One region of the Paenibacillus sp. JNU01 genome, then DNA from elsewhere that is predicted to be linked to it. Evidence: a T-box and tRNA genes for the amino acid it is inferred to sense, from the RefSeq annotation. Region 1 holds a T-box; the other holds one or more tRNA genes.
What was found. A T-box is a leader RNA that pairs with one kind of tRNA and senses whether it is charged. The one in region 1 lies ahead of trpS (tryptophan--tRNA ligase), so its partner is inferred to be a tRNA-Trp.

Region 1 (4,400 bases):
GCAAGACTAATTCGGGTGAATGCACCTGCCAGCCATTGGTAGATGGAAAAGAAGTCGGTCTGGGCAATGTATTTGCCCAAAGAGGCAATTCGCCATTCTTCAAAGGCGGGATATCTCATTTTGGCAGCCTCAAAAGGATCGAATTCCACAATCGCCCCAATGAGTGGGCCGACAGTTAGTCCTACAAGAATGAGTGCGAGCATCAAATACTGCCATACACGTATACGTTTGGTGAGATGAGGCTGGATGTACCAGATGAACAGCAGTTCAAACATGCCTGCAAGACTGTAGACCATGCCATTAAGAATGGGATGCCATCCATGTTCAAGAACAGGCAACAGACGGCTGTAGTCCTTGTATTGCGTATTTACGATAGCAACATAGAAACCTAACAAGACAACTAGTGGCAGGACTAACCCCGCGGTAAAGGCCAGCGAGCGAATACCTTTATAAGCAGCGTAGGCACAGAGAGACATCAGGGCAATACTGGTTACCAATACGGGCGTTTCGGTCAGATAGTTCGTTTTAGCCCAAGCCGTGGTATCGTGCAGGGTGAAGTAGATGACGCTGAGAAAAAAGAGGCTGTTACCAACTCGAAATAACATGCCAAGGGGCTTTCCGAGACGGGAAGTTAACCAATCATGCAGCGTTTGATGCTGAAGGAAACGAGAGACATAAGCAAGCATTAGCGCGAATATCAGAAAGGGTCCGGCCGATAGCAGGACGGAAATCCAAGAATCCCTTTTGGCCGCAGCCAAAAGGGCAGGAATAATCAGAACATGGCTGATCAAGCCAACGGATAACATGATCAACATCATGGCTTGTAAAAAAGAAGGCTGTGTTCGTTTCATGCTGAAGAGTCCCCTTTTCCCATTAGACTGTCCTCAGCAGTGTTAACGTGTTTGAAGCCCTTCATACCGTCAGTCGAAATAACGAATGCCCATGGCATCTCTTACCTCTAACATCGTTTCCTGGGCCGCTTTTCTGGCCTCACGGGTACCCTCGATAAGAATCTCTTTCACTTGATCATCACGCTGTTCATAATAATTACGTCGTTCGCGAAAAGGAGCAAGCAGATCATTGATGGCTTCACCTGCGATCTGTTTACAATCTTTGCATCCAATCCGGCCTTGACTACAACTGGCATGTATTTCGACTGCGTTCTCCTTGCGGAAAAGCTGATGATAGGCAAAAACAGGGCAGATATCCGGATGTCCCGGATCGGAACGATGGATGCGGGCAGGATCTGTCTTGGCCTTGATCAATTTAGCTTTTACATCCTCAGGACTTGCATTTAATGAGATCGCATTGCCCATGCTTTTGCTCATCTTACCAACGCCATCCAGCCCTCCAAGCCGCTCTCCGGTCAAAATGCGGGGTTCGGGGAGAATGGGAGCGTATAACTCGTTGAACCGGCGAACCAATTTTCGTGCTGTCTCAATGTGAGGAATCTGATCTTCCCCTGCTGGAACAAGGGTGGCTTTACAGAATGCAATATCAGCAGCCTGACTGACCGGATATCCGAGAAATCCGTAGTACAGGTCGGTATATCCGCGATCACGTGCTTCGCTCTTGATAGTCGGATTATGCCGGAGTGTATTGACGGTAACAAACATGGAGAAGATCACAGTCAATTCCGCAATTTCCGGAATCATGGATTGAATGAACAGGGTAGCTTTGTTCGGATCAATGCCTACGGCGAGGTAATCAAGCGTGACTTGATGAACACTATCTGCAATCAGGCCAGGTTGATCATAGTGGGTGGTGAGTGCCTGAACATCTGCCAGTAAAATATAGGTTTTGTACTCTTCCTGCAATTGTACCCGACTGCGCAGGCTGCCTACGTAATGGCCGAGATGAAGTTGTCCGGTAGTCCGATCTCCTGTCAAAATAATATCTTTGTTTTTGTTCATGGTTTATTCTCCTTTGGTTTTGTGATTCTTCAACATTGAGCTGTCGCCACCAGCCGTCTTCCACGACCATCACCTCCTTTCAGCCTGCAAAAAAATCAAAAAAGCTTCGTCTTTTATCTCATTCCCCGGTTGGGAACAGAATAAAGGACGAAGCTTGTGCCTCGCGGTGCCACCTTCATTGGCCGCTCTGTTGCGGCCCACTTGAGGGATACGGATGGTACCAGGAGCTCTTTTATGAGCTTCCATGCCTATCGATATCCTGTCCATGGATAACGGCTGGACATGCCGCCTCGCCTACTGAAAGTGTGTATTCCTAGGAAAGGATACAGACTTTGTTCAACTTGGAACTCCGAAGCCCATTTCCACATATCCGATGCACCGACTCCCACCAGCCGCCGGCTCTCTGTAGCATCCTGACATATGTACTTCTCTTCATCATCGCGGATAACAAATGTTTACAATTTCCAGAATTATATCACGCTTTGATTCCACTGACCAGCCTATGTTTGCGACCGCTCATATTGGTGCCAAGCACACCTGCGATAATCAACAATGCTCCAATATAGTGATGACTACCAACAGGTTCGTGCAATATCCATGCACCTCCTACGATGGAGATGAGTGTGGACAGGTTGCTGAATACACTCATCTGGGACGCCTCCAGGTGCGTCAGGGCATAACTCGCAAGCAGGGTGGAGATCATGGTGGAAAGAATGGCCAGATAAGCAAGGGCTCCCAGATAGGAGGCATCTCCCAGTGGTTTGATGTAGTCCATCATGGAACCGCTTGAAGCATGTCGGACCAGGGAGACTGCGTTAAATACAACACAGCCAACCATCAGCGTGACCCATGTTAATTCCATCGGTTTGTACTTCTGGGTTAATGGTCTCGCAAGTACGCCATAACCTGCAAAACACACCGTGGATAACAGCAATAATGCAATGCCCTTCAGGTTACCCAAAGACATGCCATTACCTTGCATCATGAAAATAAAAACAACTCCAGCGACAGACAGCAGCAGGAATAGCTTCTGCAGGGTGGATGTTCGTTCTTTCAAGAAGACAGAAGCGAGAATGAGAGTGAAAACAGGGGCCATAGCCTGAATAATACCCGCTTCCGATGAGTTGGACGAGACGAGTCCAAAGGCTTGAAAGGCAAAAAATAGGACGGGAGATAACAGCCCAAGTGGAATAATTCGCCACAGATCATGAAGGTTCAGTCGGATTTTGATCCAACCCAAAACGACAGGAATGCTAACAACGATTAGCGACAGCGCAAATCGGTGGGCAAGCACATCAATGGGATGTGCAACAGTGACCGTCATTTTAACAAATAGAAAAGATAGACCGATAATAGCCGCGTACAATACAGCTGCGATATATGCGTATCCCCGAGTATGTGCTGTGTTCATGAATGCTCCTCCAATACATTTGTCATAGCGTATGATCTTTATCATCCTGAAATATGTCAGGTTCAAGGCACGTGCTTGCCTTATTCAATATACTGCCGGGTGCATCGTGCTACAATAGATAAAAGGTTAAACTGTATCGGTACAGTTATAGGAGAGGAGTGGGTGCGGTGAGAAAATATGAAGTGATTGCCGAAGCTATAAAGCAATGGATTCAGGAACAGATGCAGCAGCAGGATCGTCGCCAGTGGGCAGATAAGGGCATCCGACTGCCAGCCGTGCGAGTTATAGCTGAACAGTATCAATGCAGTGTAAGCACAGCAATTCGTGCATATGAATGGTTGGAACAGCGGCATTTGGTGTACGCCATCCCTCAATCCGGCTATTATGCCGTACAGAACGGGACAGGTGCTCAGGATATGGACTGGCAGGGAGCATTGGACTTCGCTTCGGCTGCTCCGGATCCGCGGGTGTTCCCTTATGCGGACTTTCGTCATTGCGTGGATCAGGCGATGGAGAAGAAACAGGCAGAGTTGTTTATGTATGGAACAGATCAGGGATTGCCTTCGCTAATTCTGCTGTTGCAGAAGCAGTTTGCGGATTATCAGGTTTTTGCAAGAACAGAGCAGTTCTTTATCACATCAGGTGTGCAACAGGCGCTGGCTGTACTTGCGTTGATGCCTTTTCCCAATGGAAAAAGAACAGTAATGCTTGAACTACCGACCTATCACAATATGCCTTCCCTATTGGGTGGATTAAATGTACCTATTGCTGGTGTGAGACGTACCCAAGATGGGCTTGACTGGGCATCGCTTGAACGTCAGTTCGCAGAGGAAGAGATCAAGTTTTTCTATGTCATGCCACGCTTTCACAATCCGATTGGTACATCGTTAACGGTTGCGGAGAAGAAGAGACTGATCCGGCTTGCTCAGCGGTACGATGTGTATCTGGTGGAGGATGATTATCTGTCTGATCTGGAGGACAATACGAAACAGGACCCGCTATGGTCCTATGATACGGAAGGCCGGGTCATCTATCTGAAGAGTTACTCCAAAATTCTGTTTCCAGGCTTGCGTATT
Region 2 (4,400 bases), 1.9 Mb from region 1:
CGCCGAAAATGTAACGGGGCTAAACACACCACCGAAGCTATGGCTTGATGCTTTGCATCAGGGGTAGGGGAGCGTTGTATAAGGGTTGAAGGTGTACCGTAAGGAGCGCTGGACATTATACAAGTGAGAATGCCGGTATGAGTAACGAAAAGATCAGTGAGAATCTGATCCGCCGAAAGCCTAAGGGTTCCTGAGGAAGGCTCGTCCGCTCAGGGTAAGTCGGGACCTAAGGCGAGGCCGAAAGGCGTAGTCGAAGGACAACAGGTCGAAATTCCTGTACCACCGTAAGCCGTTATGAGCAATGGGGGGACGCAGTAGGGTAGTGACGCGGACTGATGGATGTCCGTCTAAGCAGTGAGGTTGATGTGTAGGCAAATCCGCACATCATAAGGCTGAGCTGTGATGGGGAGCGAAAATTGTAGTAGCGAAGGTCATGATCTCACACTGCCAAGAAAAGCCTCTAGCCAGGTGAAGGTGCCCGTACCGCAAACCGACACAGGTAGGCGAGAAGAGTATTCTAAGGCGCGCGGAAGAACTCTCGTTAAGGAACTCGGCAAAATGACCCCGTAACTTCGGGAGAAGGGGTGCCCCGGTAGTGTGAATAGCACGAGGGGGCCGCAGTGAAAAGGCCCAAGCGACTGTTTAGCAAAAACACAGGTCTGTGCGAAGCCGTAAGGCGAAGTATACGGGCTGACGCCTGCCCGGTGCTGGAAGGTTAAGGGGAGTGGTTAGGGAGCAATCCCGAAGCTGTGAACCGAAGCCCCAGTAAACGGCGGCCGTAACTATAACGGTCCTAAGGTAGCGAAATTCCTTGTCAGGTAAATTCTGACCCGCACGAATGGCGTAACGACTTGGGCGCTGTCTCAACGAGAGATCCGGTGAAATTTTAATACCTGTGAAGATGCAGGTTACCCGCGACAAGACGGAAAGACCCCATGGAGCTTTACTGCAGCTTGATATTGAATTTGGGTACGATCTGTACAGGATAGGTGGGAGCCTTTGAAGTGTGAGCGCCAGCTTGCGTGGAGGCAACGTTGGGATACCACCCTGATCGTATCTAGGTTCTAACCTGGTACCGTAATCCGGTGCGGGGACAGTGTCAGGTGGGCAGTTTGACTGGGGCGGTCGCCTCCTAAAGAGTAACGGAGGCGCCCAAAGGTTCCCTCAGAATGGTTGGAAATCATTCGAAGAGTGCAAAGGCATAAGGGAGCTTGACTGCGAGACCTACAAGTCGAGCAGGGACGAAAGTCGGGCTTAGTGATCCGGTGGTACCGCATGGAAGGGCCATCGCTCAACGGATAAAAGCTACCCTGGGGATAACAGGCTTATCTCCCCCAAGAGTCCACATCGACGGGGAGGTTTGGCACCTCGATGTCGGCTCATCGCATCCTGGGGCTGAAGTAGGTCCCAAGGGTTGGGCTGTTCGCCCATTAAAGCGGTACGCGAGCTGGGTTCAGAACGTCGTGAGACAGTTCGGTCCCTATCTGTCGTGGGCGTAGGAAATTTGAGAGGAGCTGTCCTTAGTACGAGAGGACCGGGATGGACGTACCGCTGGTGTACCAGTTGTTCCGCCAGGAGCACCGCTGGGTAGCTATGTACGGACGGGATAAACGCTGAAAGCATCTAAGCGTGAAGCCCCCCTCAAGATGAGATTTCCCAGTATGTAAGACCCCTTGAAGACGACGAGGTAGATAGGCTGGGGGTGGAAGTGCAGCAATGCATGGAGCTGACCAGTACTAATCGGTCGAGGGCTTATCCAATAGCAAGTTGTAATTCGCACACTTTCGTTTCGAATCTAGTTTTCAGAGAACGATCTCTGAAGCATATTCCCTGATAGCTCAGTTGGTAGAGCACTCGACTGTTAATCGAGTTGTCACAGGTTCGAGCCCTGTTCGGGGAGCCATATGGAGAGGTGTCCGAGCTGGCCGAAGGAGCACGATTGGAAATCGTGTAGGCGTCACAAGCGTCTCGAGGGTTCGAATCCCTCTCTCTCCGCCATAATAACAAGGCCCGTTGGTCAAGGGGTTAAGACACCTCCCTTTCACGGAGGTAACAGGGGTTCGAATCCCCTACGGGTCATATTAACTTCAAAAAAAGAAGTTGATTTTTACAACAAGATTATGATATGATCATAAATGTGTTGTTCGGAGGCTTAGCTCAGCTGGGAGAGCATCTGCCTTACAAGCAGAGGGTCGGGGGTTCGATCCCCTCAGCCTCCACCATATACTTTTTATAACGACGCGGGGTGGAGCAGCCCGGTAGCTCGTCGGGCTCATAACCCGAAGGCCGCAGGTTCAAATCCTGCCCCCGCAATTAACTTTCCTTGTGAAAGTACTATGGAACCGTGGTGTAGTTGGCCTAACATGCCTGCCTGTCACGCAGGAGATCGCGGGTTCGAATCCCGTCGGTTCCGCCATTTAATCTTTACATGAGGCAAACTGTTCACTACATCTGCTGTATGGCACTGATGCCCTATATAAAGTGTAAGGAATTAAGATTAGACTTTATTATGGCTCGGTAGCTCAGTCGGTAGAGCAGAGGACTGAAAATCCTCGTGTCGGCGGTTCGATTCCGTCCCGAGCCACCATTTTCAAAACAATTTAATATGCCGGTGTAGCTCAACTGGTAGAGCAACTGACTTGTAATCAGTAGGTTGGGGGTTCAAGTCCTCTCGCCGGCACCATGTAATCCTGGAGGATTAGCGAAGTGGCCAAACGCATCAGACTGTAAATCTGCTCCCGTACGGGTTCGGTGGTTCGAATCCATCATCCTCCACCAGTTTTTAGGGGCATAGTTTAAAGGTAGAACAACGGTCTCCAAAACCGTTGGTGTGGGTTCAATTCCTGCTGCCCCTGCCAATTAACTTTTAAGAAATTTAACCTTTTGTGGCGATCGTGGCGAAGTGGTTAACGCACCGGTTTGTGGATCCGGCATTCGGGGGTTCAATTCCCCTCGATCGCCCCTTTGTTTTTTCATTTTTTATTGGGGATTAGCCAAGCGGTAAGGCAACGGACTTTGACTCCGTCATGCATAGGTTCAAATCCTATATCCCCAGCCATTATGCGGACGTGGCTCAGCGGTAGAGCATCGCCTTGCCAAGGCGAGGGTCGCGGGTTCGATTCCCGTCGTCCGCTCCAAAATATGGCGCCATAGCCAAGTGGTAAGGCACAGCTCTGCAAAAGCTTTATCCCCAGTTCGAATCTGGGTGGCGCCTCCAGTATATGCCGGCGTGGCGGAATGGCAGACGCGCTCGACTCAAAATCGAGTGGGAAACCGTGGAGGTTCGAGTCCTCTCGCCGGTATATTGAATAGCCCTACATGTTGCTTATGCAATGTGTAGGGCTATTTTATTTTATGCAGATTTTTGTACAGTAAAGAATATTGGACTTTAATAAACATTGACGTATGATTATATTCAGTATATTGTAGATAAGTAAAGTCTTTAATTTAGAGGGAGTGAAGCAAAGTGAATAATGAAAAAAATGTATCGGATACCGATCTGTTATTTAATCTTTCTGTATGGGAAGAGGCATGGAAAAATCGTCCGAGAAGTCCAAAATATAAAAAGAAAAGCGCCCCATTTAATACAGAAGAAGCATTTGAACGATGGGCTAGGGATTATCATGTACAGTCGTTCTCTGAAGAAGGGAAGCAACGTTCTGAGCGTATTATGAATTGGATTGAGAATCAAGGTGTGGAGTTCGAGGGGTTATCCATTTTGGACATTGGAGCTGCTTCGGGCATATTCACCATTCCTTTTGCAGAGAAGGGAGCAATTGTGACTGCAGTTGAACCATCTGAGTTGCTTGTCTCCCTGATGAAAGAGACGATACCTACAGCTCTTGAATCTAATATCGAAATCGTTAAAGAACGGTATGAGGAAATCTCCATTCAGGATAAAGGCTGGGAGAAGAAATATGACTTTGCATTTGCATCCATGTGTCCGGCAATGTCAGATTGGAAAACGATCGAGCAGGCGATCAACTGTGCCCGGAAGTATGTGTATATAAGCACTATGGCTGGACAGAAGGAACACACATTAATGGATGAACTTAAGGATGTACTGGGGGTAACTTCTACATACAAGGCTGGTGATATGGGATATATTCAACAGTTACTGTATTTAAAGGGTTATTCATACACTATGATCATTACGAGAGAAGTTAACTTATTTGAAGTACCAGTGGAAGAGATTATCGACAAGCTGCCAGAATTGCTTAATACGTATGAGTTACCATCGGATGAAGATTCTCTTAGTCTGGCTGAGAAATACATCCAAGATACATACAAGGATCGTACGGTGACCTTCTCACGTGGAGCAAGGTTCGGGAAGATTCTGATCCAACTTGAGCAGCCAAACATGAAAACAGTTCATATTAAGGATAAGCGATAAATCGTAT

Region 2: it has a tRNA-Trp gene. The T-box ahead of trpS (tryptophan--tRNA ligase) is inferred to sense a tRNA for this amino acid. The anticodon was not compared.

The regions. Positions count from the first base shown of each region.
Region 1 covers NZ_CP169723.1:4,761,007-4,765,406, forward strand. Annotated here, with positions in the region: gene NLBNIHML_RS20840 (GerAB/ArcD/ProY family transporter) at 1-851, opposite strand, end outside; gene trpS (tryptophan--tRNA ligase) at 921-1,913, opposite strand; T-box leader at 2,054-2,361, opposite strand; gene NLBNIHML_RS20850 (DMT family transporter) at 2,389-3,324, opposite strand; gene NLBNIHML_RS20855 (aminotransferase-like domain-containing protein) at 3,492-4,400, shown strand, end outside.
Region 2 covers NZ_CP169723.1:2,811,306-2,815,705, reverse strand. Annotated here, with positions in the region: rRNA gene NLBNIHML_RS12320 (23S ribosomal RNA) at 1-1,760, shown strand, start outside; tRNA gene NLBNIHML_RS12315 (tRNA-Asn) at 1,828-1,903, shown strand; tRNA gene NLBNIHML_RS12310 (tRNA-Ser) at 1,907-1,998, shown strand; tRNA gene NLBNIHML_RS12305 (tRNA-Glu) at 2,008-2,079, shown strand; tRNA gene NLBNIHML_RS12300 (tRNA-Val) at 2,147-2,222, shown strand; tRNA gene NLBNIHML_RS12295 (tRNA-Met) at 2,240-2,313, shown strand; tRNA gene NLBNIHML_RS12290 (tRNA-Asp) at 2,339-2,416, shown strand; tRNA gene NLBNIHML_RS12285 (tRNA-Phe) at 2,512-2,587, shown strand; tRNA gene NLBNIHML_RS12280 (tRNA-Thr) at 2,608-2,683, shown strand; tRNA gene NLBNIHML_RS12275 (tRNA-Tyr) at 2,693-2,778, shown strand; tRNA gene NLBNIHML_RS12270 (tRNA-Trp) at 2,785-2,858, shown strand; tRNA gene NLBNIHML_RS12265 (tRNA-His) at 2,889-2,961, shown strand; tRNA gene NLBNIHML_RS12260 (tRNA-Gln) at 2,984-3,058, shown strand; tRNA gene NLBNIHML_RS12255 (tRNA-Gly) at 3,063-3,137, shown strand; tRNA gene NLBNIHML_RS12250 (tRNA-Cys) at 3,144-3,217, shown strand; tRNA gene NLBNIHML_RS12245 (tRNA-Leu) at 3,224-3,302, shown strand; gene NLBNIHML_RS12240 (class I SAM-dependent methyltransferase) at 3,467-4,393, shown strand.